4 regions of the Paenibacillus sp. FSL K6-1096 genome follow, and region 3 is predicted to be linked to each of the others. Evidence: predicted binding sites of a transcription regulator. Region 3 holds the regulator's gene; each other region holds the start of a gene.
What was found. Region 3 encodes Rex, which represses fermentation and respiration genes when NADH is low (regulators of the CRP and FNR family bind a similar motif). Its sites were predicted from a motif close to TTGTGAAATATTTCACAA; they were not measured.
Positions count from the first base shown of each region.

Region 1: the regulator Rex is predicted to act here: its motif matches at 2,304-2,321, upstream of MHI24_RS17565 (phosphoketolase family protein).
Region 2: the regulator Rex is predicted to act here: its motif matches at 4,522-4,539, upstream of nirB (nitrite reductase large subunit NirB).
Region 4: the regulator Rex is predicted to act here: its motif matches at 5,088-5,105, upstream of MHI24_RS28850 (DUF1641 domain-containing protein).

Region 1 is NZ_CP150274.1:3,926,870-3,934,386, forward strand. It holds gene MHI24_RS17555 (response regulator) at 69-1,205, shown strand; gene MHI24_RS17560 (GntR family transcriptional regulator) at 1,299-2,021, shown strand; gene MHI24_RS17565 (phosphoketolase family protein) at 2,435-4,819, shown strand; gene MHI24_RS17570 (TIGR03915 family putative DNA repair protein) at 4,862-5,737, opposite strand; gene MHI24_RS17575 (putative DNA modification/repair radical SAM protein) at 5,737-7,047, opposite strand; gene MHI24_RS17580 (hypothetical protein) at 7,242-7,433, shown strand.
Region 2 is NZ_CP150274.1:1,302,344-1,309,860, reverse strand. It holds gene MHI24_RS06000 (VTT domain-containing protein) at 1-17, opposite strand, end outside; gene MHI24_RS05995 (hypothetical protein) at 150-479, shown strand; gene MHI24_RS05990 (helix-turn-helix domain-containing protein) at 605-922, shown strand; gene MHI24_RS05985 (hypothetical protein) at 1,235-1,957, shown strand; gene MHI24_RS05980 (hypothetical protein) at 2,037-2,480, opposite strand; gene MHI24_RS05975 (helix-turn-helix transcriptional regulator) at 2,467-2,682, opposite strand; gene ric (iron-sulfur cluster repair di-iron protein) at 2,882-3,610, shown strand; gene MHI24_RS05965 (hypothetical protein) at 3,744-4,433, shown strand; gene nirB (nitrite reductase large subunit NirB) at 4,644-7,070, shown strand; gene nirD (nitrite reductase small subunit NirD) at 7,097-7,438, shown strand; gene MHI24_RS05950 (formate/nitrite transporter family protein) at 7,458-7,517, shown strand, end outside.
Region 3 is NZ_CP150274.1:1,039,622-1,047,138, reverse strand. It holds gene panB (3-methyl-2-oxobutanoate hydroxymethyltransferase) at 1-405, shown strand, start outside; gene panC (pantoate--beta-alanine ligase) at 407-1,297, shown strand; gene panD (aspartate 1-decarboxylase) at 1,290-1,673, shown strand; gene MHI24_RS04670 (hypothetical protein) at 1,787-2,425, shown strand; gene dinG (ATP-dependent DNA helicase DinG) at 2,540-5,401, shown strand; gene MHI24_RS04660 (redox-sensing transcriptional repressor Rex) at 5,521-6,174, shown strand; gene MHI24_RS04655 (amidohydrolase) at 6,161-7,462, shown strand; gene MHI24_RS04650 (DUF5590 domain-containing protein) at 7,492-7,517, shown strand, end outside.
Region 4 is NZ_CP150274.1:6,588,355-6,595,871, forward strand. It holds gene MHI24_RS28825 (X2-like carbohydrate binding domain-containing protein) at 1-1,219, shown strand, start outside; gene MHI24_RS28830 (sigma-70 family RNA polymerase sigma factor) at 1,377-1,970, shown strand; gene MHI24_RS28835 (hypothetical protein) at 1,949-2,935, shown strand; gene MHI24_RS28840 (hypothetical protein) at 3,543-4,172, shown strand; gene MHI24_RS28845 (nitroreductase family protein) at 4,241-4,858, opposite strand; gene MHI24_RS28850 (DUF1641 domain-containing protein) at 5,185-5,628, shown strand; gene MHI24_RS28855 (NAD(P)/FAD-dependent oxidoreductase) at 5,668-6,846, shown strand; gene MHI24_RS28860 (SGNH/GDSL hydrolase family protein) at 7,015-7,517, shown strand, end outside.

The DNA of each region.
Region 1 (7,517 bases), 2.9 Mb from region 3:
AAATCATTAAATTTGAAGTATAATAAACCTAACATTGCATTGATCTGCCCGTAATGAAGGAGATCCGAATGAAAGCAATCCTGATTGATGATGAAGCGCTGGCACTGAATTATCTGGAGCATCAGCTGCGCAAGCTTGGTGAGTTCGAAATCATCGGCAAATATACGGACCCGCTGCTGGGCAAACAAAGGGTGGAGGAGACCGAGGCCGATATTGTGTTCCTTGATATCCATATTCCCGAGCTAAGCGGGATTGAGCTGGCTGAAATGCTGCTGGAGCAGAGACCCGATCTGCAGGTTGTGTTCGTAACGGCCTATGACAAGTATGCTATCAAAGCATTCGAGCTTAACGCGCTGGATTATGTGCTTAAGCCGATTCAATTAGACCGTCTGAGACTTACGGCCCGAAGGCTGGATGCCCGCCGGAAGCCGCGAACTGCCTCGGTGGTAACAGAGCAAAGCTGGAGCATCCTGATGTTCGATGCCTTCCGGATCTTTGAAGGCGTGCGGGAGCTGGCACCGCTTCAATGGAGAACGGCGAAGGCGCAGGAAATTTTCTTTTATCTGCTGCATCATCGCGGTAAGGTGGTCAGCAAAGCGACCCTGATTGAACTGCTGTGGCCCGAATTCGATCTGGACAGGGCTTACCCGCAGCTGTATACCGCAGTGTATCACATCCGCAAAATGCTGGAGCCCTTCAGCCGGGAGCGGATTCTGCTGCAGAACACAGCCGACGGCTATCTGCTGAGGCTGGACGGCGTCTATCTGGATGCAGATGAGTTCGACCATTTCATCCAGGCGGGGATTGAAGTATCGGAATATACGGTACCTGAATATGAACGTATCCTGAAGCTGTTCAAGAGCGAATACCTGGAGGGCTACGATTATGTATGGGCAGAGCTGGAACGCCAGAGATTTCAGCTGCACTGGATACGGCTCAAGCTGAATCTGGTCCACTGGTATATGGAGAACGAAGCGTACGAACAGGCCTTCAAGCACATCGAGCAGGTCTGTACCCGTTATCCGCTGGAGGAGCAGGCGCAATTATTGTATATGAAAATATCCGATCGCATGGGCTTTCATTTTCTGGTACAGCGGCAGTATCTGTTGCTGGAGACGGTGATGGAGGCTGAGGTGTCAGAGAAGCCTGGTCAAGAGGTTATGAAATGGTATAAGGATTGGGATAAGAAGCGGCAGAAAGGGTGAATCCGGGGGATTCATCCTTTTTACCCTATCTAAATTATGATATATTTAATCTTGAACATTTCGTTCTGCAAAGTTTCGGCGAAGGAGACCCCCATGACCCAATTTGTCTACAAGCAGATTATTGCTGACCTCAAAATGAAGATCTTTGCCGGACAGTACGCTGACATGAAGCTGCCGGATGAGCGCAGTCTCAGCGAGGCTTATCAGGTGAGCCGCAGCACCATCAAGCGTGCGCTGATGAAGATGGAGAGCTCGGGTATTATTTTCAAGAAACGCGGCTCCGGCACCTTCATCAATCCGTTATACATAAAGAACGATTCGATCTTCAATTACGAAGGCTCTAATCTCGGGGTGTCGGACAACTTCCAGATGCATGGCAAGAAGCCGGACATCAAGGTGCTGAGCTTCGAGGTCATCCGGCCTACGGAGGAGCTTCAGCGCGATTTGTTCCTGCAGCCTCATGATTTCGTGTACAAGATCGTGCGTCTGCGCCTGTTCGACAGTGCGCCGTTTATGATTGAGACCGGATACATTCCGATCAAAATCGTCCAGAATCTCGACCAGACCATTATCGAAGGCTCGATTTTTCACTATCTGGAGGAGTCGCGCAATCTGGCGGTGACCAAGTCGTTTTTGTCTATTTTTGCCGAGCCTTCACTGCCTGAAGATCAGGAGCTGCTGCATCTCAAGGAGAACGAGCCTGTGGGAATTATGGAGGGAATCTTCTTCCTGGACAACGGGACGCCGTTCGAGTTCTCGCATATGCGGTTCCACTATGAGTATCTGAGGTTCAATACGTTCGTGTCGGTTCATTAACGGGCGGACGGCATAAATACATAACTGAAGCAAGAGCGGCCGGGGAGGAGTCCCGGTCTTTTTTGATTTTTTTAGGAAATGATACTCTATGTCTGCCCGCAGGCACATGGTCTGAATGTATGTGGAAAACAGTATACAATTTCATCATCCATCTGGCTAGCGCTGTATCCCCTCCAGTTAGATCCCTCACAGGTTGAGTTCACCTTTCTTGAATTAGAATATTAATCCATAATTATAAAAATAAACATTATTTTGTGCGTGATTAGCAACGAATTTCATACTATGTTCAAAATTTCACAATATTGGACCGTATTAATTTCTAAAAAGATTGAATTTCTGAAATCCCGATGTATGATGTAACTGTAGAAGTGATACATTCAATTTACAAAGAAAAAATTAGGGAGTGGAAAGACATGGGATTAACAATCGAACAGGTGGATTATTCCTCCAAAACGTATCTGGCAAAGCTTGACGCTTACTGGCGCGCAACCAACTACATCTCTGTAGGCCAGCTTTATTTGAAGGATAATCCGTTGTTAAGAGAACCGCTGAAGGATGCAGACATCAAAGTGAAGCCGATCGGACACTGGGGTACTATCCCTGGGCAGAACTTTATCTATGCGCACCTGAACCGTGTCATCACTAAATATGATCTCAACATGTTCTATATCGAAGGCCCGGGACATGGCGGACAGGTGATGGTCTCGAACTCTTATCTGGATGGCAGCTACACTGAGATCTATCCGCAGATCACCCAGGACATCCCTGGTCTGAAAAAGCTGTTCAAGCAGTTCTCCTTCCCTGGCGGTGTTGCTTCCCATGCTGCTCCTGAAACTCCCGGATCGATTCACGAAGGCGGCGAGCTGGGTTACTCCCTGTCGCACAGCGTGGGCGCGATTCTTGATAACCCTGACCTGATCTCCGCAGTGGTTGTAGGTGACGGCGAAGCCGAGACCGGCCCGCTGGCTGCTTCCTGGCTGTCCAACCGGTTCATCAACCCGATTACAGACGGTGCGGTATTGCCGATTCTGCATTTGAACGGCTTCAAGATCAGTAACCCGACGATCCTCTCGCGGATGAGCAGAGAAGAATTAACCGCATATTTTGCCGGAAACGGCTGGGAAGCCTTCTTCGTAGAAGGTGAGAACCCGGATCTGATGCACCCGGAAATGGCGAAGGTGCTGGATACAATCGTAGAGCGGATTGCCGCAATCCAGAAGAATGCCCGTGAAAATAACGATGCCACCCGCCCGGTATGGCCGATGCTGGTCTTCCGTTCCCCTAAGGGCTGGACTGGTCCGAAATCCTGGGATGGCGTACCGAATGAAGGCTCCTTCCGTGCCCACCAGGTGCCGATTCCGGTAGATCAGAAGAATATGAAGCACGCTCCGGCGCTGCTGGAATGGATGAACAGCTACAGACCGGAGGAACTGTTCGATGAGAACGGCCGCCTGAATGCGGAGCTGGCTGAGATTCTGCCAACCGGCGACAGACGTATGGGGATGAACCCGGTCACCAATGCCGGTAAGCTGATCAAGGACCTGCACAAGCCGAATTTCCGTAACTATACGCTCGATAACTCCGCACCTGGTCAAGTAATTGCACAGGATATGGCGGTGCTGGGCAAATACCTGAAGGAAGTGGTTACGCTCAACGAAGAGAACCGCAACTTCAGAATCTTCGGACCGGATGAGACCATGTCGAACCGTCTGGGACCTGTGTTTGAAGTGACCAAGCGCCAATGGATGGATGCCATTCAGGAACCGCAGGATGAATTCCTGGCTCCATACGGCCGTGTAATTGACTCTCAGCTGTCCGAGCATCAGGCGGAAGGGATTCTGGAAGGGTATGTACTGACCGGACGCCACGGATTCTTCGCCAGCTATGAAGCATTCCTGCGCGTGGTTGATTCGATGATCACCCAGCACTTCAAATGGCTGCGCAAGGCGACAGACCAGAGCTGGAGAGAGGATATTCCTTCGCTGAACGTGATCGCTACCTCTACCGTATTCCAGCAGGATCATAATGGCTATACCCACCAAGACCCGGGTCTGCTCGGCCATCTGGCTGACAAGAAGCCTGAATTCATCCGTGAGTATCTGCCGTCCGATGCGAACAGCCTGCTGGCTGTGTTCGACAAGATCCTGAATGACCGCCAGAAGATCAACCTGATCGTATCCTCCAAGCATCCGCGTCCGCAGTGGTTCTCGGCCGATGAAGCGCAGGAGCTGGTGGACAAAGGCCTCAAGATCATTGACTGGGCCAGCACTGACAAGGGCGGAGAGCCGGATCTCGTCATCGCTTCCTCTGGTACTGAACCTACAATGGAAGCCCTGGCTGCCATCTCGATCCTGCATGAGAAGCTGCCTGAGCTGAAGATCCGCTATATCAACGTGGTCGATCTGCTGAAGCTGAGAAGCCAGAAGCTCGATCCGCGCGGCTTGTCTGACGAGGAGTTTGATCAATTTTTCACAAAAGATAAACCGGTCATCTTCGCCTTCCACGGCTATGAAGGCCTGATCAAAGACCTGTTCTTCGACCGCCACAACCATAACCTGCATGTGCACGGCTACCGCGAGAATGGCGACATCACTACACCGTTCGATATGCGCGTCCTCAATCAGATGGACCGCTTCGATCTCACGAAGGAAGCTGTGCTGAGCCTGCCGGATGCAAGCAAATACCAGACCATCGCTGACGAGATGGATGCTATGGTGCAGAAGCATCACGCATACATCCGCGAAGAAGGCATCGACCTTCCAGAAGTAGAGAGCTGGGTATGGAAGGCGTTGAACTAAGCGTCATTCAATAATGTTATTTCATTAATAATATAGCAGGCTTCAATCAGGGAGCGCTCCGGGGTCAGGCAATGACTGCGGAGCGCTCTTTGTGTGCAGCGGCTGCTTCGGCGCTGCAGCCCTTAGCGGAGGCTTCCGCTGCGCGCCAGCAAGGGCAGGAACACCGCCACTGCCGTTCATCTCCACCATGTGCTTCCAGTAGCGCTTTGGCATCTTGGAGGAACGCAGCCGGTCGTTATAGCGCTCCTTGATGCCGATGGCGTGATAGAAGCCGGTCCACAGGCGGCGGTATGCTTCCTCGGTCTCATCCGGCTCCGGAGGAGTCCATTCGCTTAACGGCACAATGGCCTCCCGTCCGGGCTCATGGATCAGCGCTGCTCCGTGGGTCTGGTCGTAGATCATGAAGCTCTCTCCCTGGAACCGGTCGCAGAAGTGCTCCTTGATTACAGGCAGCACATAGCCCTGCGGCTCAATGACTGCGGCCATGACCGGGCCGTATACGGAGAAGCGGACGAAGCCCGTATACAGATGCGCCTCATGCCGGAGCTGCTGAACGGCCTTCATTAGCGTGTTCACGGTGTCATCGGCCAGCATACTCATCACCTTGCGGCCATGCCGGAAGCCGAGATACAGGAAATTCAGCAGCAGCATTTCTTTATCACGGGCGCAGCTCCAGAAGCCCAGACGCACCAGTTCCTCGGCTTCGCGGCTGATCCGCAGCGGCAGGGACTTCGCTACCCGTGCGGCCTTGTCCTTATCGGTCTCAATCCATTTGGCCTCCAGCAGCAGCCCCTGCTCTGCGTCTGCGGAATGAATTGTCAGCGGAGTCTCCTTCCAGGCATAGCTCTCGAACACACAGCACAGCAGCCCCTCGAAGGTTCCATCATAGGTATACGCGAGGGCGGACGGCTTGAACATCAGGCCTTCGCCCCCTTCGTGAAGCTGTCCCAGTCTCCGGCTGCGGGCAAGGCGGAGAGGTTGAAGTCATCGAACAGCGTGAGCTGCTCGACCTGCGGCTGCTGGAGGGCAAGCTGCTCCCCGGACATGAGCGAGCGGAGCAGGGTATGCTCGCTGACCTTCAGCCCCTCCAGCGGCTTATCCTTGCAGGTGATGAAGAACTGGGCGCGCTTCAGCACAACGCCAAGCTTCTTCAGCGCGTGGAAATCAAGCGCTCCGGCCCGTCTGGCCTTGACGATCCGCTGGGCGCTTCTGACACCAATCCCTGGCACGCGCAGCAGCATCTCATAAGGGGCGCGGTTGATCTCTACAGGAAACTGCTCACGGTGGTTGACGGCCCAGCTGCATTTCGGGTCCAGCAGCGGGTTGAAGTTCGGCACAGCCTCATCCAGCAGTTCATTCGCCTTGAAGCCGTAGAAGCGCAGCAGCCAATCGGCCTGATAGAGCCGGTGCTCCCGCAGCAGCGGCGGCTTCGTATCGAGGGAGGGCAGCAGGGAATCCTCCACCACCGGGGTATAGGCCGAGAAGAAAACGCGCTTCAGCGCGTATTTGCGGTACAAGCCTTCGGTCAGATTGAGAATCTGGTAATCGGTATCGGGGGAGGCGCCTACGATCATTTGGGTGCTCTGGCCGGCAGGCGCGAAGCGGGGGGCATGATTATATTTGACGATATCGGAGCGGTTCTCCTTGATCCGGTTCGTGATCAGTCCCATCGGCTGCAGGATGGACACCTTGCTCTTGTCGGGGGCAAGCCGCCCGAGGCTCTCCTGCGAGGGCAGCTCGATGTTGACACTCATGCGGTCAGCGAGCAGCCCGAGCCGGGACAGGAGAGCATCATCTGCGCCGGGGATGGCTTTGACATGAATATATCCGTTGAAGCGGTACACATTCCGCAGCAGCTCCAGCGCGGCGATCAACTGCTCGGTGGTATAATCCGGGTTCCGCATAATGCCCGAGCTAAGGAATAATCCTTCTATATAATTGCGCCGGTAGAACTGCATAGTGATGTCCGCGATCTCCTCAGGGGTGAAGGCAGCCCGCCGGACGGGGTTAGATTTGCGGTTGATGCAGTAGGCACAATCATAGATGCAGCCGTTGGTCATCAGCACCTTGAGCAGTGAAATGCAGCGTCCGTCTGCGGCGAAGCTGTGGCAGATCCCCATGGCCGTTGTGTTGCCGAGCGCTCCGGTCTGGCCTTTGCGGGTGGAACCGCTTGAGGTGCAGGCTACATCGTATTTGGCCGAGGCGGTTAGAATCTCTAGTTTCTCCATGACATCCACGGGCTCCATCTCCCTTCTATAAGAGCATTATAACCAGAACATGTGTTCCTGTCAAAAGGCATTCCTGTGCGCCCGTCCCGCGAAAATGTATGCGCATTCCCTCTTGTGCTATAATAGGACGTGATGGTTCTTAGCATCCAAGGAATCATACCGTTACTGAAAATCGGGTTAGGAGTGTTGCTGAAGTGAGAGGATATAACATCTGGCGGCCCATTATGCTGATTGCGGTTGCGCTGCTGACAAGAACCCTGGTCAACAGTGTCTGCCTCATGTTTGGCATGTCGCCGGAAACCGCAGGCAGTGTAGCCGTGCTCGGCATGGTGGTTGCCGCGCTGATCATGTATAACCGCATGATGAAGGGCCGCCGCCGCAGATAGCATATAGAGAGGGTCCGGCCGGAGCAACCGGTGAAGCGGGCCCTATAGGAACAGGCTTGAAAGACGCCCGCACAGGTGTCTTTT
Region 2 (7,517 bases), 260 kb from region 3:
GTCAGCCATTTTCTCATATACTATGCCCCTTCTTCACGCCATCCATTTCATGATACTCAAAAAAAAGTGATTATTGAAGCAAAGATCATTGTCCCGGCGGTCTGGGACGGTATAATACATCTAAGAGGCTCAGCAGAGAGGAGAACAGCATGGAGGATTACGATTACAGCAAGTCTATGGAAGAGAGAATTATTGAGAGCTACAAGCGGGATGAGGAGATGATGATCCTGGTCTTTGCCCAGTGGTGTGTGAATAACAGGCTGGACCCGCACGCCCTGTATCTGCAGGCCTATCCGCAGCAGGAGGGGAATCAGGCGCTTAGCCGGGCGCTGGCGTTAACCGTATCGGAGGAAGAGGCCGGATTCATCTCGGATGATACGGTGCTGGGCGTGCTCTCCCTGTACGGCAACGATGATTTGGCCTATGTGGTGACAGAGGCTATACAGCAGCGCGGGCAGGTGGAAGGCACCAAGGATTGACAACGGGGATATAATAGTTATGGTTAATGAACTTTTTTATGGTAAACGATGTTCATTCCGGATTAAATGTGGTAAAATTATATATACTAACTTATCGTAAGCTTCATGAGTGAGAGGTGATAATAATGGAAGAACAGCAACTGACGATGTGCCCGCGGTTTGAAACTGCCTTCTCGTTTCTGGGCAAGCGTTGGAATGGACTGATTATCCAGACATTGATGAGCGGCCCGAAGCGGTTCAAGGACATTTCCGGGCTGATTCCGTCAATGAGCGATAAGATGCTGTCCGAGCGAATGAAGGATCTTGAATGCGAAGGCATTCTGGTCCGCCACGTCTACCCGGAGACACCGGTCCGCATCGAGTATGAACTAACAGTCAAGGGCCGCGCCCTGGAGCCGGTTATGCAGCAGATTCAATCCTGGGCCGAGAACTGGGTCGAGTAATCCGCTCCCTTTCTCGGATGTCAGCCCCTTGCCGCTATGCGGTGAGGGGTTCTTCATCGTTGGGCAGTGCAGGTATAACGGGTATCTAATCCAGCACATAATAACAGCATACGAAGTAATAATATCCCATGCTGAGTCAAATAAATCTTGCACTTCGGCCAAACCAGTGTAATATAATAGAACAAACTAATATTCCGGATGAGTGGAAGCGTTAACAAAAGTGGGAAAAGCCCAGAGGTCTGCTTCAGGTGCAAGTTTTGTCACAGTGAGTTCAGGATGGAACGCTAACAAAACTTTTAGGAGGCGAGGATCATGACCATCACCCTGTTTTCCCGGGAAATAACCTATGGAAAGAAGGATGTCGCCGAGCTGGAGACCGCATCGATCAGAGTACAGCTGTTATATGACAAGGTGCTGTTCATGCTTCATAGCCATCTGCCGGCTTCGCTGTGGGATGCGTGGATTGGTGTCCCTTATGAGATCATCTCTTCACTATACAAAGGGGATAATGACAGCGGCAGCGTGTTTCAGAAATGGATTCAGAGCCCGTCCGGCTGGAAGTGCATCGGCTGTGAACGGCATTGCCTGGAGCCGGTTACGGTTGAAGGGGATGACTCTGCCGCCCCGCAGCGCCGGTTCACCTTTCACAACGGAATCAGCCAGAGCATGGTGCTGCAGGCAGTAATCTGGTCCATGTATGAGAATACGCTGCTGTTTGAGCCTTATCTGGGGGACGAGGCTTTCTTAAGCGTAGAGGATCTGGAGCTGATTGCTGCCTATTTCGTGCCTACTTATCTGACCCCGGCCCCGCTGCTGGAAATGAACAAGCCGGCCAAAGAGTATAAAGACAAGAAGATCCGGGTCTATCAGGAATGGATCTCGGCCCCTGATCTGGTGCTGCAATGGAACGGGGGGCTGACTGAAGGCAGGTGGATGACGGGGGTGTATGTGGATCATTCACGTTTTGCCGGGCTGGGTCCCTATCTTAAGGATGCTCAGGGCAAACGGACTTACATGCAGGCGACAGTTCAGTAGGTCAGGTTGAGGCTTCCCCCATCAAAAGTGCTGCTGCCTACAGGGGTGAATCCCTGCAGCAGCGGCACTTCTCCCTGCGTTACTCCGCCCGGTTGTTCCTCCGTCTGATCAAATACACAGTGCTTAAGATAACCAGTCCTGCCGCTACGGCAATGACCAGAATGATTGGTCCGTTCGCGCCTCCGTCAGCTGCTGATTGAACGGATGGATTCACGAATGTCACAATAATGATACAGGCCGCCACCACTATAGCCAGCAACGCACCCAATACGCCCCGCCCGTTCGCTCCGCTCTGCCCTCCGCCCGGTCCCACATACGCACCGCTCCAGATCAGCCGTACCAGATAAGAACCCACACCAAGCATGAAAATTGTGTAATTGCTTAATGGATACTTCAGCCATACAATCCCGTAATTCTCCAGACCCATGTCCGCCAGAAGCAAGAACGCCATTAGTAGAAAAGCCTGATTCCCCGCCTTATGCCGTTTCTGCAATTGTCTCTCATCCAGATTAGTTCTGCCCATCGTTCGTTCCCTCCCAAAAAAGTTCATCTAGCGTCTTCCCGAGTGTTAAGCAAATGTCAATACATAACCGGATCGTGGGATTGTAGTCACCGTTCTCGATGGCAATAATCGTCTGCCTGGTCACTCCCACAGCGTCGGCCAGCTGCTTCTGCGACATGTCTTTTGCCGCCCTGGAGGCTTTGAGCCTCAGATTCTTTCCCATTCCCTCACCTCACCCATAGTGTAAAATATATAAAACAAAATGTCTAGTATATTTTACATTTAGGCTTAAAGATTGAGATTTCTTGTTCATTAAAATTTGTTATATTTCGTGCGTACAATCACAAGTATGGCTTCCTGCCGGTGTTAAGGTGTAGAAGTGATAAGCAGCAATTAACCACTTAACATGAGGAGGGGCCGATATGGCGTCCAATCAACTAAACGATACAACAGCAGTTCATCCCGGGTTTACCCCGGAAGCAATGGTAAGAGATATTGTCCTTCAGTTCCCTAAGGCAGCCGATTACTTCAAGGCACAGCGGATCGATTTCTGCTGCGGAGGGGCAAAGCCGCTGGCGGAGGCCGCTACTGAGAAGGGGCTGGATGCGGAGGCGATGGCACAGGAGCTCAATCAGCTCCGGCAGCAGCACCCCGTGCTGGAAGAGGATACCGCCTGGAACGATGCTTCACCGGAGGAACTGGTCGATTATATCGTGAACAAGCATCACCGTTATCTGCGGGAGGAGCTTCCGCTGATCAGCCAGAATGTAACCAAGGTGTTCCGTGTACATGGAGAGGATTCCCCGCACCTGGGTGAAATGCACCGTCTCTTCAATACGCTGCGTGAGGAGCTGCTGCAGCATACGGCGAAGGAAGAGGAGAGCGAATTCCCTAAGATGCTGGCTTACTCCCGGAATCCGAGCCAAGAAGGACTCGACGAGCTGCGCGGGCTGCTGCAGGGTCTGGAGGAGGAGCATGACGGGGCAGGGGAGATTCTGCGTGAGCTGCGCCGGGTAACCAATGACTACACACCGCCCGCCCATGCCTGCACAACATACCGCCTGACCTATGCCCGGCTTGAAGAGCTGGAAGCGATGACATTCGAGCATGTGCATCTGGAGAACAATATTCTGTTCCTGCGGTATCAATAGAACGGTTGCCTGTGAGAAGTCCCTTCGGGGATTTTGTAAGGACCATTTTCCACACAAAGGATTTGAGAACAAGCCTTCGATGCGGTATCCTTAAAGAGTCTGGGAGAATACATATTGAAGGCGGTGCCATGGAATGTCCGCGAGATGGATGCGCCTGTTGCTGTGTCTGGTAATCCTTGTACCGGCAGGCGGCTGCGGCCTGGGAGCAGGGGATGCCGGCAGCAGTAACGGGAGCAATGGAATAGAGTTGTCGGTTCTGGTGGGCGAACGTGAGATGGCGGGAAGCTCGGCCAGGCTGTTGAATGAGGCCTATGTTGACGGTATATCGCTGCTGGAGCTGTTCAAGAAGAGCGGTGTGGCGGAATTTTCAGCGGATGGCATGCTGACTGAGGTGAACAGGATCCTGCTGGGTCCGGGGATGGCCTGGAATATCGAGATGAACGGCAAGAAGCTTCCATCCTTGAACAGTACGGTTGATCCGGGAGCATCGATTGTGATGTCAGTGCGGCCGGATACGGTTGGGACAACGCTTCAGCCTGTCATCATCATGGTGAACGGGGGGAGCGAGCAGCCGGAGCTGACCCATTGTCATGTGCTGCCGTTTACCGAGGATCTGTCCGTCAAACTGCTGATGAAGAACAGCGGGATGGTGCGGCTTGCCGAGGATAACCGGACGCTGTTGAATGTCATGGAGTACACTCCGCTCAGCAATGAGGAATGGAGACTAAGGGTCAATGACAAGGCCCTGCTGAGTAACGGTGTGGACATGAAGCTGAAGCCGCAGGACATGCTGGAGATTGCTCTGGTGCTTAGAAATTCATAAATCACTGGGAACTTGAGAGTTACGGGGGAAGAAGTGGCGGATTTCTGTGCTTATGGCATGGAGATCCGTTTTTTTGTATTCAATTTTAATGTGAAAAGTTTCACATCTAATGTGACTGGAATCACCCTTGGTGAGGAATTTCCGGCAGTATAATTCTCCTATCAAGCAAGAGAATGTAGAAATTCATAGTCTCTGAAGGAGGGTCAACCAGTGACAGCAGAAAAACAGAGGTTAGTGCTGATCGGCAATGGCATGGCGGGAGTAGGCACGATTGAGCAGATCCTTAAGCTGGGCGGCGCTTATGATATTACGATTATCGGCAGCGAGCCTCACCCCAATTACAACCGGATTATGTTATCTTATGTCCTTGAAGGCAGCAAAACCATTGAAGATATTATCCTGAACGACCGGCAGTGGTATGAGGATAATCAGATTACTTTGCATACCGGAACGACTGTCGTCAAGATTGATGAGCAGACAAAACAGGTGATGACAGATACGGGCCTTGTGGTTCCCTTTGACAAAGCAATCATTGCCACTGGCTCGAATTCCTTCATTCTCCCTATACCGGGCAGCACGAAGGAAGGCGTTGTCGGCTTCCGCGATATTGCAGACTGCGACGCGATGCTGGCGGCAGCGAAGCAATACCGGACGGCGGCGGTCATCGGCGGCGGGCTGCTTGGTCTCGAAGCGGCAAAGGGCCTGGTCAATCTCGGCATGGATGTCACTGTGGTGCATCTGCTGGAGGATCTGATGGAGCGGCAACTGGATCATACGGCTTCGTCGATGCTCCAGGCTGAGCTTACGCGTCAAGGCGTCAAGTTCGCCATGGGCAAACAGACGGTAGAGCTGACTGGGGACGAACGGGTGAGCGGACTGCGGTTCAGTGACGGCAGTGAGCTGCCTGCTGAATTTGTGGTCATGGCTGTCGGAATTAAGCCCAACGTGCAGCTTGCCACAGACAGCGGAATTACCGTGAACCGCGGGATCGTGGTAGATGATTACCTGCAGACCTCCATGGCGGATGTGTATTCTGTTGGCGAATGTACAGAGCACAGGGGTATCTGTTACGGGCTGGTAGCCCCGTTGTTCGAGCAGGGCATGGTGCTGGCCAAGCATTTGTCGGGTGTGCAGACGGCGGGCTATGAAGGTTCGGTTGTTGCTACCAAGCTCAAGATATCCGGTGTAGATGTATTCTCGGCAGGAGAGTTCACGGAATCTGCGGAGCATACGGTCATTGCGGCGAAGGATGAATGGAAGCGAACCTACAAGAAGATTCTGCTTAAGGACAACAAGATTGTCGGTGCCGTTCTGTTCGGGGATGTGACGGAATCGGCCAGCTTACAGAAGCTTGTAAAAAATAGCACGGAGATGACCGACGGGATCTACGCCGAGGTGATGGGGACAGGCTGCTGCGGCGGAGGTGAAGCCAAGAAAGGGCTGTCCGTTGAAGCGATGGCCGATGAAGAAATTGTCTGCGGCTGCAACGGGGTTACCAAGAAGGCTATTGTGGATGCTGTAACCGAGAATGGCTTCACAACAGTGGATGAAATTAAAGCCTGTACCGGGGCAACCCGTTCCTGCGGCGGCTGTAAGCCTGTGGTCGAGCAGATTCTGCAGTTCGTTCTGGGTGACAGCTTCCAGCAAAGTGCCAAGCAGGGAATCTGTACCTGTACTTCGCTCAGCCGGGATGAGATCGTAGCCGAGATTACGGCGAAAGGCCTTCGCACCACCAAGGAAGTTATGCATGTCCTGGACTGGAAGCAGCCGGAGGGCTGCTCGAAATGCCGCCCTGCCGTGAACTATTATCTGGGCATGATCTATCCTGACACCCATGAGGATGAGAAGGAATCGCGGTTCGTCAATGAACGGATGAGTGCCAATATCCAGAAGGACGGAACGTATACGGTAATTCCGCGGATGTACGGCGGGGTCACCACTCCAGAGGACTTGAAGCGGATTGCGGATGTATCCCTGAAATATGATGTGAAGGTCGTGAAGGTGACCGGCGGACAGCGCCTGGACCTGATCGGGGTCAAAAAAGAGGACGTACCGAAGGTGTGGGAAGAGCTGGATATGCCATCCGGTTATGGCTACGCGAAGTCGCTGCGCACGGTCAAGACTTGTGTCGGCTCGCAGTTCTGCCGCTTCGGGACACAGGATTCGATGGGCATGGGAGCTATGCTTGAACGCAAGTATGAACGGCTGGACATGCCGGCCAAGTTCAAAATGGCGGTGAACGGCTGCCCGCGCAACTGTGCCGAATCCTGCACGAAGGATATCGGAATCGTCGGCAACGACGGCGGCTGGGAAGTGTTCATCGGCGGCAACGGCGGGATCAAGCCGCGCATCGCGGATGCCTTCTGCAAGGTCAAGACCGATGAAGAGCTGGTTGAGGTCTGCTCTGCTGTAATCCAGTATTACAGGGAGACCGGGAACTATCTGGAGAGAACCTCCGAGTGGGTAGAGCGGATGGGCCTGGAGCAGATTAAGACAGTGATTCTGGGCAGTGACGATAACCGTAAGGAGCTGGCGGCACGGATTGATTTTGCCCTGGCCCAGGTTAGTGATCCATGGAAGAGAATGCTGAATGATCAAGGTACACGCACCGCACTGTTCGAACAGACGCAGGTCTAAGTCTTAAGGGAGAGGGAGAGAGCATTATGGAGCTGGGTAACCGCGAATATACCGTAGGAGCAGTGGAAGACTTCCTGCTGCAGATCGGCCGGGTAGTGACTGCGGGAGAGGTGGAATTAGCCATATTCCGCACATCGGATGGTGAAGTTTATGCCATCCGCAATCAGAGTCCTCATCCGAAGGGCGGGCCGCTCGCCGAGGGCATCGTCTCCGGCTATTATTTGTACGACCCATTGTACGACTGGAAAATCGATCTGCGCACCGGAGAGGTTCAGGCACCGGACCGGGGGCAGGCGGAGGTCTATCCGGTCACCGTAGAGAGCGGAGTGGTTAAAGTCACTCTGCCAGCGGCGGCAACCCTAAATTAAAGGAAGAGCAGGTGCGGATATGTTCACGCAGAGCGTAGAGAATATCGTTGAGACAGCTGTAGGCAAAAGAGACAAGATG
Region 3 (7,517 bases):
TACCGGATTCAGGGCAAGGATGCCAAGGATGCGCAGCGGCTGATGGATGAAGCGAAGGCGCTGGAGGCTGCCGGGGCGTTCGGCATTGTGCTGGAGCTGGTCACGGAGGAAGTGGCAGAAGCCATCTCCAAGGCGGTCAGCATACCGACCATCGGGATTGGCGCAGGACGTTACTGTGACGGCCAGGTGCTGGTCTTCCATGATCTGCTGCGCTATGACTCGCCTTACCGGGAGAAGCGGTTCGTCAAGACTTACGCCGATGTCGGCAGCGTGATCCGCGAAGGGATCAGCAGCTACGTCCGGGAAGTGAAGGACCGTTCGTTCCCGGCGGAGGAGCATGTGTTCAAGGCAGATGATACGGTGCTGGAAGCTTTATACGGCAGCGCCGCCAAAGGAGCGAAATAACATGAGAGTGATTCGGACTATTGCGCAGCTGCGTGAAGCGCTTGAATATATGCGTCAGGGGGGCCACGGGCCCATTGGTTTTGTACCCACGATGGGATATCTGCATGAAGGGCATGCCAGTCTGCTGCGCAAGGCAGGCGAGAAGAGCGGAACGGTCGTGATGAGTATTTTTGTCAATCCGCTGCAATTCGGACCGAATGAGGATTATGCCTCTTATCCGCGCGATGAAGCGCGCGACCTTGCGCTGGCGGAACGTGAGGGGGCAGACCTGGTCTTCATTCCAAGCGTTGAGGAAATGTATCCGCAGCCGATCCGTACAGGCGTATCGGTCTCCTCGCTGACTACGCAGCTCTGCGGCGCGTCGCGTCCGGGGCATTTCGATGGAGTGACAACGGTGGTCAGCAAGCTGTTCAATATTGTCCAGCCGGATTATGCCTTCTTCGGATTGAAGGACGCACAGCAGGTGGCGGTGCTCCGCCGGATGGTTTCCGACCTGAATATGAACGTAGAGATTGTCGCCTGTCCTATTGTCCGCGAGGATGACGGTCTGGCGCTCAGCTCGCGCAATGTCTACCTGAGCGATGAAGAACGCAGACAGGCGCTGGTGCTCTCCCGCTCGCTGCGCGAGGTGCGCCAGGGCATCGACAGCGGCACCATCCGTACGGTGGATGAGGCACGCGGTCTGCTGGTATCGGTGATCTCGGAATCTCCGCTTGCTGTGATTGATTATGCAGAGATTCTAACCTTCCCTGATCTGGAGCCGCTGGAAGGCGCAAGCCGGCTGAGTGACGCCGGCGGGGAGATCATTATGGCGCTGGCTGTCAAGTTCGGCAGAACCCGCCTGATTGACAATAACGTATTCATTCCCAAGGAGGCGCACGCCCTTGTTTAGACATATGATGAAATCCAAGATTCACCGGGCAACGGTCACGGAAGCCAATCTGAATTATGTGGGCAGCATCACCATTGATGAGGATCTGATGGAAGCCGCAGACCTGCTGGAGAACGAGAAGGTACAGATTGTGGATAATAACAACGGCTCCCGTCTGGAAACTTATGTCATTCCCGGCCCGCGCGGCAGCGGCGTGATTTGTCTTAACGGCGCAGCTGCCCGCCTGGTGCAGCCCGGCGATACCGTCATTATCATCTCCTATGCGATGCTGTCGGCAGAGGAGCTGGCCGGACACAAGCCGACTGTAGTGTTTGTGGATGCGGACAACAAGCCGGTCAAGCTGGCCGATCATGAGATTCACGCGACCATTGCTTAACTTCGCGGCATAAGCCATGTAATCAATGGCAGGGATGAAGACCTCCGTACTTGCTAAAAATGTAGTCAGGCAAGCTTGACCTGACTTCATTATCAGTAAGGGTGGGATGTCCGGTGTTTCAACATTTATTCGCCGAGATGAACAAGATGCTGCATGAGATCCAAGCCGACTACCCTACTGCGGAGGGGGAGCGCCGCAATGAGCTTTTATCCAAATATAATATGCTCCACCGGATCAGTGATCATGTCATGGATGAATGGCTGCTCTTCGCCGAGAAGCTCAGCGAATTCCGCGGGCAGGCCGATATGCAGACCCAGCCGGAGGAGCTTCCCGGGCAGGAGGCCCCTGAGCTTGGCATGGATGCTTTTGTCAGAGGCCAGGGCTATTACAAGCTGCTGATGTACCGCAAGTGCATCGAGCAGTTCAGTGAGGTCACGGCCAGGCACCCGGACAGTCTGGCCGCCCGTCTGTACCTGGCGATGGCTTATCTGCAGGAAGGCGATGGCTGTGCAGCCTGGGAGCATCTGCACCACATGCTCGGCTTGATCCGCGAGAATAAGCTGAAGGCTATGGTCTATAATGCGCTGGGGTGCATCCGGGCCTCCCAGGAGCGTTATCAGGAGGCCAGTGAGCTGTTCGGCCTCTCCCTGATGCACGACCCGGCGCTGCCGGAGCCGAATGTGAATCTGGAGGTGTGCCGCAGGCGGGGCGGGAAGCTCCAGTTCGGTCAGCAGCTGGTGTCGCTCCTCTAATGCCCTCCATTTCTTTCTAGGCGATGTAACCCGCTTCCCGGGGGTGCATCGCCTTTTTTCGTAACTTCTGTTATGCTGATAAAGAGTCTCAAGTGAAAGGGAATAGAACTTATAATGAAATTTGCCGTGCTTGATTTCGAAACTACGGGAACCCAATCTGTGGGTGAGATCATCCAGGTTGGCCTTGCCATTATTGAAGAAGACGGGTCCATCTCCCGGGTATATGGTTCCTTCGTCAAGCCCGGAGCACCCATTCCTCCTTTTATCACAGGCCTGACCGGAATTACAGACAGCGATGTGCAGGAGGCACCGGAGCTTGAGGATATGATGATGGAGCTGGTGCCGCTGCTGGATGATGTGGTCCTGGTTGGCCATAATGTAGCGTTTGATTTTCACTTTCTGCAGAATGCGCTGGACCGCTGCGGCTATCTGCCGTTTCAGGGCCGGATTCTGGATACGATTGATTTCCTCAAAATCTGCTTCCCGACCCTGGGCACCTACCAGCTTGGAGCGGTCAGCAGCCATTTCGGCCTTGCCCATGATCGGCCCCATCAGGCGGACAGCGATGCGCTGGCTACAGCGCTTGTGCTGCTCAAATGCCTCGAGGAGCTGCGCAGTCTGCCTCTCCTGGCGATCCAGCGGCTGAATGAGCTGTTCGCTGACGAGGATAGCGACCTGGCCTGGTATTTCGACGGTCTGCTGCGGGAGCGGGAGATGGAGACCTTCCAGCCTGAGAACGGGCTGACCTTCTACCGCCAGCTGGCGCTGGCTGCCGGCGACTGGACCGAACTTGCCCCGCCGCGCGGGGAGGGAACCGGCAATCCGCTGGAGAATATTACCTTTGAAGAATATATGGATGAGGTCACCTTGCGGCTGCAGGAGGCTTTTCCCCAATATGAGAGCCGTGAAGCCCAGGATCTGATGATTCATGAGGTGAGCACAGCGCTTGCGGAGGATAAGCATCTGCTGATTGAGGCGGGGACAGGCACCGGCAAATCGCTTGGTTACCTGCTCCCGGCGATCTATCACAGTGTCCGCAATGAGCAGAAGGTCATGGTCAGCACCCATACGATCAACCTTCAGGACCAGCTGCATGAGCGGGATATCCCGCTGCTGACCCGTGTTGTGCCGTTCCCGTTCAAGGCATCCATCTTCAAGGGGAGAGGGCACTATTTGTGCCTGCGTAAATTTGAACATAGATTGATCAAAAAGGATTTCACCAGCACCAGAGAAGAGGCGCTGACAGCCGCGCAGATGCTCGTCTGGCTGACCCAGACAACCACCGGTGACGATGAGGAGCTTAACCTGAGCGGGCGGGGCGGCGACTTCTGGGAGACAGTTGCCAGTGACACCGACTCCTGCCTGGGGCGGGCCTGCCCCTGGTTCCGCAAGTGCTTTTACCACCGGGCCAAGCATGAAGCCGGCATCTCGGATGTGGTAGTTACCAATCACTCCAAGCTGTTCGCGGATGTCAAGGCCGGTCATCAGCTCCTTCCGGCGTATGAGCATCTCGTTATAGACGAAGCCCATCATCTGGAGGATATTGCCGGCAAGCATCTGGGCATGCAGATGAAATATTTCACAGTTGCGCATACGCTGACCCGCCTGTACAAGGACAGCCGCAGCGGCCAGCTGCCTGCGCTCCGCCAGACGCTGCAGAGCTCCGGCAGTGAGCAGGCCGCCGAGTGGAGCGGGGTCATCGACCGGATCTATCCGGACCTGCTGACCGTGAAGGAATCCTGGGATGCCCTGAGCGAGCGTCTCTTCGCGCTGCTGCCTGAGCGCAGCGACGCGGCGGCCGGTGAAGCCGGACAGCTGGTGACGCGTCTGCAGCCGGGCAAGAAGCCTAAGGAATGGGAGGAGCTGGCCGCCCTTGAGCAGACCCTTCATCTGAGCCTGAGCGACATTATCCGCAAGGGTGACAAAATGCTCAGCGAGATGCGTGACACGGACAGCCAGTCCTCTGCGGACAGTCTGGTCACGGATATCGGTGGACTGTTCAAAGACCTGGCCTCGATCCGGGACCAGATCCGCTTCTTCATGACTCTGAATGATGAGAATATCGTGTACTGGCTGGAGGGCAGCGGCAACTACAAGGGCAAATCGCTGCAGATGTATGCCGTTCCGGTAGATGTCAGCGCCCAACTCCGCGAGCTGTTCTTCGACAAGAAGAAAAGCGTGATTCTGACTTCGGCGACCCTGTCGGTGGACAAATCCTTCCAGTTCATGATCGACAACCTCGGGCTTGACGGTGCTGCGGAGCAGGGGCGGCTGATGACCGCATTGCTGCCCTCTCCCTTCAAATACCGGGAGCAGGCACTTCTGGTTATTCCCCGCGACTTCCCAAGCGTCAAGGGAAGCATAGGGGATGCACGCTTCGTGGACACACTGGTGCGCTCCCTTGCGGAGACCGCTGTCGTTACACGTGGCCGGATGCTGGTGCTGTTCACCTCCTACAAGATGCTCCGCCAGGTGTATGACCCGCTGAAGGAAGCGCTGGCCCCTGAGGATATAGCTGTGCTTGGACAGGGCGTGGAGGGCGGCAGCCGCAATAAGCTGATCCGGCGCTTCCAGGACAGCACCGCCTCTGTGCTGCTGGGCACCAGCAGCTTCTGGGAAGGGGTGGACATCCCCGGCGAGGCGCTGACCTGTCTGGCGATTGTCCGGCTGCCGTTCCAGCCGCCGAATCATCCGCTGGCCGAGGCGAAGTCGGAGCTGCTGCAGGCCCAGAAGAAGAATCCGTTCATGAAGCTGTCTGTTCCGCAGGCGGTCATCCGCTTCAAGCAAGGCTTCGGACGGCTCGTGCGGACCGCGCAGGACCGCGGAATCGTTATAGTTTATGATACCAGGGTTATTGAATCTTATTATGGGAAGTACTTTCTGTATTCCCTGCCCGGACCCAAGATGGAGCATATGCGGACCGACCAGATGGTACCGCGGATCGCCGAGTGGCTGGACGAAGGCGGGGTTTCATAATTCACCTGCTGTTGATATTATTAAGAAGACAAGGTTAACCTGAAGTTCCGCTCCCCGGCTGACTTAGCCGTTTCGTTAAGGCGGCGGGGAACGGTTCATATAATCGAGGAGGAGAAAGCATGAAATCGGATAAAATATCGGAGGCCGTAGTCCGCAGGCTCCCAGTGTACCTGCGGTTCCTGAACGATCTCCAAAAACGTGAAATCTCCACCGTTTCTTCCCAGGAGCTGGGACAGAAGCTTGATCTGAACCCTGCGCAGATCCGCAAGGACCTGGCATACTTCGGGGATTTCGGCAGAAAGGGCATCGGTTATGATGTCTCGTATCTGATCGAGAAGATCCGCCATATTCTCAAGCTGGACCAGCAGATCAACGTTGCACTGGTAGGCGCCGGTAACCTCGGGCACGCCTTGTCCAACTACAATGCTTATCTGAAGGATACGATGAAGATTACAGCGATCTTCGATGCCTATCCGCCGAAGGTGGGCCAGAAGATCAACTCCCTGGTTGTACAGCCGATGGAAGAGCTGGGGGATACCATCCGCGAACAGGGCATCCGGATCGGCATTATTACCGTACCGGACAGCGAAGCCCAGAACGTAGCGGATATTCTGGTGGATTCCGGCATTGAAGCCATTCTGAATTTCGCGCCGGTCATTCTGAAGACGCCTGCCAATATCCGGATTCATGCCGCAGACTTCACTACCGATCTGCAGAGCCTGGCTTATTATTTGCATGATGGAAAGGAAGAGGCTGAAGATGAGCAGCAATAAGACAATAATTAAGAACGGACGCTTCCTGGTGCCGGGTACGAAGCAGCCGGTACTTGGCGGATATATGACCATAGAGGATGATCTGATCACTTACATAGGTGAAGCTGAGCCTGCCCATGAAGAGGGGGCTCTGATTGTTGACGGCAGCCGTCTGCTCTTTATGCCGGGTCTGGTTAACACCCACGGCCATGCCGCGATGTCCCTGCTGCGCGGGTATGGGGACGATATGGTGCTTCAGTCCTGGCTGCAGGAGAAAATGTGGCCGATGGAAGAGAAATTTACCGGCGAGGATGTCTACTGGGGCACGGCGCTGTCTGTGCTGGAGATGCTGAAGGGCGGCACCACCACCTTCCTCGATATGTATGACCATATGGACCGGGTAGCCGAGGTGGTAGAGCAATCCGGTATTCGTGCTGTGCTGATGCGCGGTGTTATCGGCCTCTGCCCGGAAGAGGTGCAGAACCACAAGCTGGCGGAGGCGATCGCGTTTGCCCGTAACTGGCACGGCAAGGCAGACGGCCGCATCACAACGATGCTCTCGCCGCACGCTCCATACACCTGTCCGCCTGAGTTCTTCGTGAAGTTCGTGCAGGCCGCCCATGATCTCGATCTGCCGATGCATACACATATGTCCGAGACGCGCCATGAGGTGGAGCAGAACGTAACCGATTACGGTCTTCGTCCGGTCGCGCATCTGGAGAAGCTGGGGATGTTCACCCGGCCTTCCCTGATCGCCCACGGTGTGCACCTGAACGATGAGGAGATTAGCATTCTGGCCCGGTATAACGTTGGCGTATCGCATAACCCGGGCAGCAACCTGAAGCTGGCCAGCGGCGTAGCCCGCGTGCCTGAGCTGCTCGCAGCAGGGGTTAAGGTCTCGCTCGGGACAGACGGTGCGGCCAGCAACAACAATCTGGATATGTTTGAGGAGATGCGGCTGGCTGCACTGATCCATAAGGGAGTCAGCGGTGATCCAACCGCTGTGCCGGCTCCTGAGGCGCTGCTGATGGCGACTGAGTATGGGGCGCAGTCGGTCTTCCTGAACAGCGTGGGCCGGCTTGCAGCGGGTATGAAGGCGGACTTCATCGCGCTGGATATTGACCAGCCGCATCTCCTGCCGCATACCGACCTGCTCTCCCATGCCGTCTATTCGGCCAGCGCCAAGGATGTGGAGCATGTGTGGGTCAACGGCAAGCAGGTGGTGAAGCACGGGCAATGCCTGACCCTGGATGAAGAAGCCATCCGCCGCAGAGCGCAGGAGACATTCGACAGCCTGCTGAAACGTTAATCCAGCAGAACGGGAAAGGAAGCAACGCGGTGAAGAAGAAGAGGAGAAAATGGCT
Region 4 (7,517 bases), 1.6 Mb from region 3:
TGGAGTCAGAGGCGTGTTCCGCTCGGATGACGCCGGGGCAAGCTGGGTGCGGATTAACGATGATGCCCACCAATATGCCAGAATCAACATGGCGATTACAGGCGATCCGCGGATCTATGGACGCGTGTATCTGGGATCCAACGGACGCGGCACCTTGTATGCTGATCCGGTGAATCCTCCGGCAGCAGGCTCTGTCATTACGCCGGTGACGGCCAGCTTCGACAAGAAGACGGAGAATCAGAACGATATTGATGTGACGCTGACCCTGAACGGGAATACCCTGGATTCGATCACGAACGGGGCTGCAGCGTTAACCGCCGGAACGGATTATACGGTGAGCGGTTCAACCGTGACGATTCATAAGGCCTATCTGGCGGCGCAGCCGGTGGGAACGACGGCGCTGAGCTTCCATTTCAGTGCCGGAGCTGCGAAGACCCTGACGATTACCATAGCAGATACAACGAATGCGGCTACGGATTCTGACATTACGCCGGTGACAGCGGGCTTCGATAAGAAGGCTGCGAATCAGAGTGACATTGAAGTGACGCTGACCCTGAACGGGAATACCCTGGATTCGATCACGAACAGGGCTACAGTGTTAACCGCCGGAACAGATTATACAGTTAGCGGTTCAACCGTGACGATTCACAAGGCTTATCTGGCAGCACAGCCGGTGGGGACAACAACGTTGAGCTTCCAGTTCAGTGCCGGAGCGGCAAAGACACTGGCCGTTACTATAGCTGATACGACTGCGCCAACAGGTGGCGGTCTCAAAGTCCAGATGTACAACAACACCACGGCTGCTGCATCGAATGCGCTGAGTCCGCGGATCAAGCTGGTGAATACCGGAACAGCTGCGGTATCCCTCGCCGATGTGAAGCTTAAGTACTATTACACCAGTGACGGTGAACAGGCCCAGAACTTCTTCTGTGACTGGTCGCAGATCGGAAGCGCCAATGTGACCGGAACGTTCGTGAAGCTTCCGGCGGCGGTGACCGGGGCAGATCATTATCTGGAGCTGGGCTTCACCGCAGCTGCAGGGTCGCTTGCTCCGGGAGCCAGCATCGATATCCAGCTGCGGGCCTCTAAGGTGGACTGGACAAACTATAACCAGGCTGATGATTATTCCTTTAATCCCACAGGCACAGCCTATGCTGATTGGGCTAAGCTTCCGGCGTATATCTCCGGCAGTCTGGTATGGGGAAATGAACCTTTGTAACTGTTAGAGCAGGATAATAAACCGGCTGTTCATGATGAAATTCATGGGCAGCCGGTTTTTGGTATGCCAGGATGAAATAAATGGGACATCGAGGGAACCTTTCTATGGAAGCGGACCAATATAGAGTGTAAACAAGACAGAGAGGAGTGGAGGAGCGATGACGGAAGAGGAGCTTCACGATTGTCTGCAAAGGATGAGCAAGGGAGAGCAAGAAGCCTTTGTCTTGCTGCATAACCGGATCAGGAAGCAGGTGTACGGGACCGTCAGCCTGCTGGTGAACCGGCAGGCTGACGTAGCGGATGTAGTCAATGAAATCTACATCGAGCTGTTCCGCTGTCTGCCGCATTATGACCGCCAGCGGCCGTTCGGGGCTTGGCTGAACGGAATGATCGTCCGGCAGTGCAGCAGCTGGAACCGCCGAAGCTGGCGCAGGCTGCGTCTGATGATCCGCAGCCGGGAGAATGCTTCAGAGGTGTTGTATCCTGGGGCAGATGCAGAGCTTCTGGCGGAGGAGCAGCGGGGGGAGCTGATGCAGCTGGTCAGCGGGCTGCCGCCCAAGCTGCGCAGTGTCATTGTGCTGCGCTACTATGGGGAGTGCAGCTATGACGAAATTGCCTCGGCGCTGGACATCCCACTGGGAACAGCCAAATCCCGGCACCACAAGGCGCTGCGCAAGCTGCGGCAGCAGGCGGCTTTTACCGGAGAAGATGAGATGAAGGGGGACTGGACATGTCTGTCGAGAGTCAACTGAAGCGGAGATTCGATAGTTATAGACAACATACAACGGTGCCGGAGCAGCTGGATCAGCGGTTAGCGGCGAGCTTTGAGCAATTTCATCAGCGGCAGCAGCGGGGAAATGCCGGAAGACCCTTTCGTGTGCGCGGGACCGCCCGGATCGCTCTGGTTCTCTGCGGCCTGATGCTCTTCGGAGGGGTGGTCTATGGCGCGGAGCGGTTATGGAAGGTTACCTATGGAGCCACCGGCCTGGAAGTGAACATTCAACAGGATGCTAATGAGTCGGCGGCTTTTGCCAACAAGACCCGTCAGATGATTGCAGATGTTCAGTCTCAGCTTGCGGTGAATGAATCGGCTATGCTATTAATTTCCAGGTCGAACGGGATGACGGAGCTCCGTATGATTAACCGCCCGCAGATATTTACAGATATCGGGAGCTGGAAGAAGGCTGTTGAGCCTGTCACTGGTAAGCTGAGTGTGCCGGGCAGATTACCGGAAGGATATCGTTTTGCCGAAGGAAGATCCGACAGTACAGTGGGTATTACCGATGGCTCCTGGGTTAAAAAATACACCAATGTCCTCACCAAGCGGCTAAAGCCCGGGGAACATTACGCCTGGATCAAGAGCTTCAATGTGCCCAACCAACTGGCCGGTACGGTGAGTCCTAACCTGATATATCAAGGTCCTAAGGGAGAGAATGATTTCATCTCCGTTACCTATTCTCCGCTTACGCCGTGGGCACAGCTTACCTCTGATGTTTGGGCGGATACCAAGGTTGAGCATCTGAAGGTAAATTCTGAGAAGGCCTTGTATGTGGAGAGCCGCCAAGCCTATGAGTATAACAGCAATGGCTATTATGCTTACATCCGCTGGATTGAACTGCGGGAGAAGGAGGACAGAAATATAATGCATGAGGTAGGCACTGCCTCACCTGAAGTTACGAAGCAGATGCTGCTGAAGGTTGCGGAGAGCCTGCGATAAGTGTAGAACCCTAAGAACACATATAAACCTCTATCGTTGAAGAAATTCATCATCAACAATAGAGGTTTATACTGTTGCCACTATACCCATGTTAGTCTCAGACTCCTTATCCTATCCTTGTACTCAGCCGGGTAGAAATCGTCCGAGCGGCAGTATATTTGCCTATCCTGCACATTCAAACAGCTGTAATGCATCCGCTGACCACGATTGGAGGGGTGTAAAGCTTGTGAGCTTTAAGAAGCTCATACCGTTTCGCGCAGGGATGGATCAAGTCAGGAATGCCAGGATCAAAGATATAGTCTCAGTCACAAGGAAAAGGCTGCTTAAGACGGATGCCCGTAAGTATCGGTCCCGGTCTATGGTCTTGCCGCAGTGTCTTAATCCTTGAGCTGATACCTGAATTATACCGTCCGCTCCGGGATTAGTAAAAAAGCAAAATTTTTAAATATAGACCCTCTGTTTGCCGAATGGTTATGAAAGCGCTATTATCCTGGAGTTTGCTTAGATTCTTAAGCATTCAAATGGCGCGGGATTTCCTGTATAATGGAAAAGATGGTGTCAATGCTGCTTATGCTCGGGCGGTCTGCCTGAGGGGAAGGATGCGGAAATGAGCTTGTATGGAGTGAATCTGGAGCTGCTTGGCAGCGGGCTGCTGAAGCCGTTTCTGGAGGATAATTATATATGTGCAGGTTATCCCGGCCTGGGTGACCTGGAGAATGCCGGCAGGGAAGAGATCGGGCGGAGACTCCGGGCGGCCGGCTATCAGGGGCAGGCGTTGGATGAAGCCGAGGCCAGTCTGGATACCTTCGTGAATGTGATGCAGGACGGGGATTATGTGCTGATCGCGGATGAAGAGTGGGTTTACCTAGGGGATCTGGGAGATTACTTCTATGATGATCTGCATGACGGGATCGGGGACGGGACAGCGCACCGGCGGGGAGTAACTTGGCTGAAGAGCATACCCCGGGATGCGGTGAATCTCTCGGTAAAAGAATTGCTCGCGGCAGACCGCAGAGTCACGGCGTATCCGGGAGTGCTCCCGGCAGCCCGAATCGAGCTGTGGCTGGGCGATGACTCTGCCGGCAGCGGCGAATTGGCCGGGGCTTCTCCGGTTCAGGTCGATGAGGCGACTATTGCCAAAGCATTGGCGGTGCTGAAGGCAGCCCTGGACAGTGCGGATGCCGAGCGGCAGGAGCGCGCAGCTGTGGCTATTCTGCAGTATGCCAAGAGAATATAAGAGTCTTCCGGTGTAATAGCCGGAAGACTCTTTTTTTAGAACAAAGAATTAATATGTCGTGGGGGATGTCAGATAAATTCAACGAACTCATTCACCGGCTTGCGGTAGCCGCGCGGTCTGATCTTGTGCTGGTTGTCCTTGCCGATCGTAATCAGCATCACCGGAACCAGATTGTCGCTGAGGCCGAGGACCTTCTTCACTTCTTCGGGGTCGAAGCCGATCATCGGGCAGGTATCCCAGCCCTTATCCTTGGCAATCAGCATGAACTGCATCGCGGACAGCGACGCATTGCGGATCGCCTCATCCCGCTGGAATGCATCGTTCCCTGTATAAGAGTCATTGATCGATTGAATAACCTGATCATAAGCCTCCTCGCTCATCGCTCCCAGCAGCTTCAGCCCGCTATAGATCTCAGGGGCCTGCAAATAGGCATTCTTGTCACCCAGAACTACAATGACAGCGGAGGCGGTGTGAATCTTGTACTGGCCGTAAGCGGCGCTGCGGATCTGCTCCTTCACCGTATCATTGCTGATGACCTTGTAGTGGGCGTGCTGCAGATTGAAGGCCGAAGGCGCCAGGCGGGCCAGCGAGAACATCTCTTCCAGCTCGTTTTGCGGGATTTTGACGCCTTCCACGAAATTGTTGGCGGATCTGCGGGATTGAACCAATTCGGAAAAAGTACTCATTAATCATTACCTCCATCAAATATGTATAATTGGTTAGTAAAAATCAATTGCTGTTATTAATAAATGAACTTACATTTAGTTACTTGCTTAAGATATCACGACTCCCTCTATCCGTCAATGAGAAAAAACGCAAACCGCCGCAATTTATATGGTAAATTTCTTGTTGTTCTCAAAGTTTTCAGAATAAAAGTGATTATAATCACAAAATTATGCTATAAAACCAAAAAGATTGTGACATTATTAACAAATAGAGTGTTATAATAGTCACATAGTTTCATAGGTTGAGTATGAAGCAGCGCAAACATCATTATAAAGGAGACATTGATATGTCAGAAACAGTTACTCAGTCCCCATCGCAGCAAGAAGTACCGGCTGCAGCCCAGTCGCTTCCCGGAGGCGATGTTCTGAATGAGCTGATGAAGCCGGAGGTTCAGCAATCGCTGATGCTGCTGATCGAACAGCTTCCGCAGATTAACCAATTGGTGGGTGCATTAGGCAAATCGATGGATTTCGTGCAGTCGGTTGCCACCGATGAAGTTTTGAAGAATGACACGGTCGGTGCGATCAAGGAAATCGCGGAGCCTGTGGTCGACACGGTCAAGAATCTGGCAGCCACAGCCATTGAAGCGAAGGACCGCGCAGAGGCCAGCAATGAGACGATCAGCCTGTTCGGCATGATGAAAATGATTAAGGACCCGCAGGTACAGAAGGCGCTCCGGTTCATGAATGCCTATCTGCAGGTCAGCGGCGAACGCCAGTCTGCGAAATAGAACCTTAAACTTTGAATTGCAAGGATGGAGGAAAATAAGATGTCCAAACATATCGTTATTCTAGGTGCAGGCTACGGCGGCCTGCTGAGTGCGTTAACTGTGCGTAAATATATGAGCAAGGCCGAAGCCAAAGTTACTGTAGTCAATCAATTTCCTACGCACCAGATTATTACCGAGCTGCACCGGCTGGCCGCAGGCAGCGCATCGGAGCAGGCTGTTGCCATGCCGCTTGCGAAGCTGTTCGCCGGCAAGGATATTGATCTGAAGATTGCTAAGGTCAATTCATTCTCGGTGGAGAACAAGCAGGTTATCCTCTCCGACGGCGTTATGCTGACCTATGATGCCCTTGTTGTCGGTCTCGGCAGCACTACAGCCTATTTCGGTATTCCAGGGCTTGAACAGTACAGCATGGTGCTGAAATCCGCAGCGGATGCGCTTAAGATTCACGCACACATTGAGGACCGGATCAGAGCGTATGCCAAATCCGGAAATGCGGCGGACGCAACGATTCTGATCGGCGGCGGCGGACTGACCGGGGTAGAACTGGTAGGCGAAATTGCTGACATTCTGCCTAAGCTGACGAAGCAGTACGGCGTGAACCCTGCGGAGATTCAACTGCTGCTCGTGGAAGCCGGTCCGAAGATTCTTCCGGTCCTGCCGGACCCGCTGATCGAGCGGGCGACGGCCAGTCTGGAGAAGCGGGGCGTCCAATTCCTGACCGGCCTTCCGGTTACGAAGGTAGAAGGCAATACGGTAGATCTGAAGGACGGCCGGCAGATTGTGGCCAATACCTTCGTCTGGACCGGTGGTGTACAGGGGAATCCGCTGGTTGGTGAATCCGGGCTGGAAGTGAACCGCGGCCGGGCTACCGTCAATGAGTTCCTGCAGTCTACCTCCCATAAGGATGTATTTGTGGCCGGTGACAGCGCTGTGGTCTTCGCACCGGATGGCCGTCCATATCCGCCGACGGCACAAATCGCCTGGCAGATGGGCGAGCTGATCGGCTACAATCTGTTCGCTCATCTTACGAATGCAGCCCCTGCGACCTTCAGTCCGGTGAATTCCGGTACGTTGGCCAGCCTGGGCCGCAAGGACGGGGTAGCCATTATCGGCGGTAACAACACTCCGCTGAAGGGGCTGCCGGCTACACTGATGAAGGAAGCCAGCAATATCCGTTATCTGACCCATATCCACGGGCTATTCAGCCTGGCTTATTAATTCTCAATACTACTAACCTTATGATCCCCTTCCGCTGCTATAGAGGCAGTTGAGGGGGATTTCGTTTTGAAGGCAGATTTTGCAATGAAAACGTGTTCGCAGGAAGTCTATTTGCTATAATGGTCATGTTCTTACTATATTAGAGGCTTACATAGGAGGATTCCAGACATGCCATTTCAAAAAAATGATATCATCCTGTTCCAGGGGGACAGCATCACAGATTGCGGACGTAATTACGCCGAGGCTTCATCGCTTGGAGTCGGCTATGCGCTAATGGCGGGTGCGCGTCTCGGAATGCAGTATCCCGAGAAGAACCTGACCTTCTTCAACCGCGGGATCAGCGGCAACCGGGCCGTGGATTTGCAGGCGCGCTGGGACAGAGATTGTCTCGAACTGAAGCCCACCTGGGTATCGATCTACATCGGCATCAATGATACATGGCGGCGGTATGATTCCGGGCAGGAGACTTCGGCGGCTGAATTCGAGGCCTCCTACCGCGACCTGATTGAACGTACCAAGCAGAATCTGGAGGCCAAGCTGGTGCTGGTTGAACCGTTCGTCCTGCCGGTGCCGGAGGACCGCAAGAACTGGCGTCAGGATCTCGATCCCAAAATCCATGTAGTACGTGAGCTGGCCCGTGAATACGGCGCGATTCTCGTACCCTTGGACGG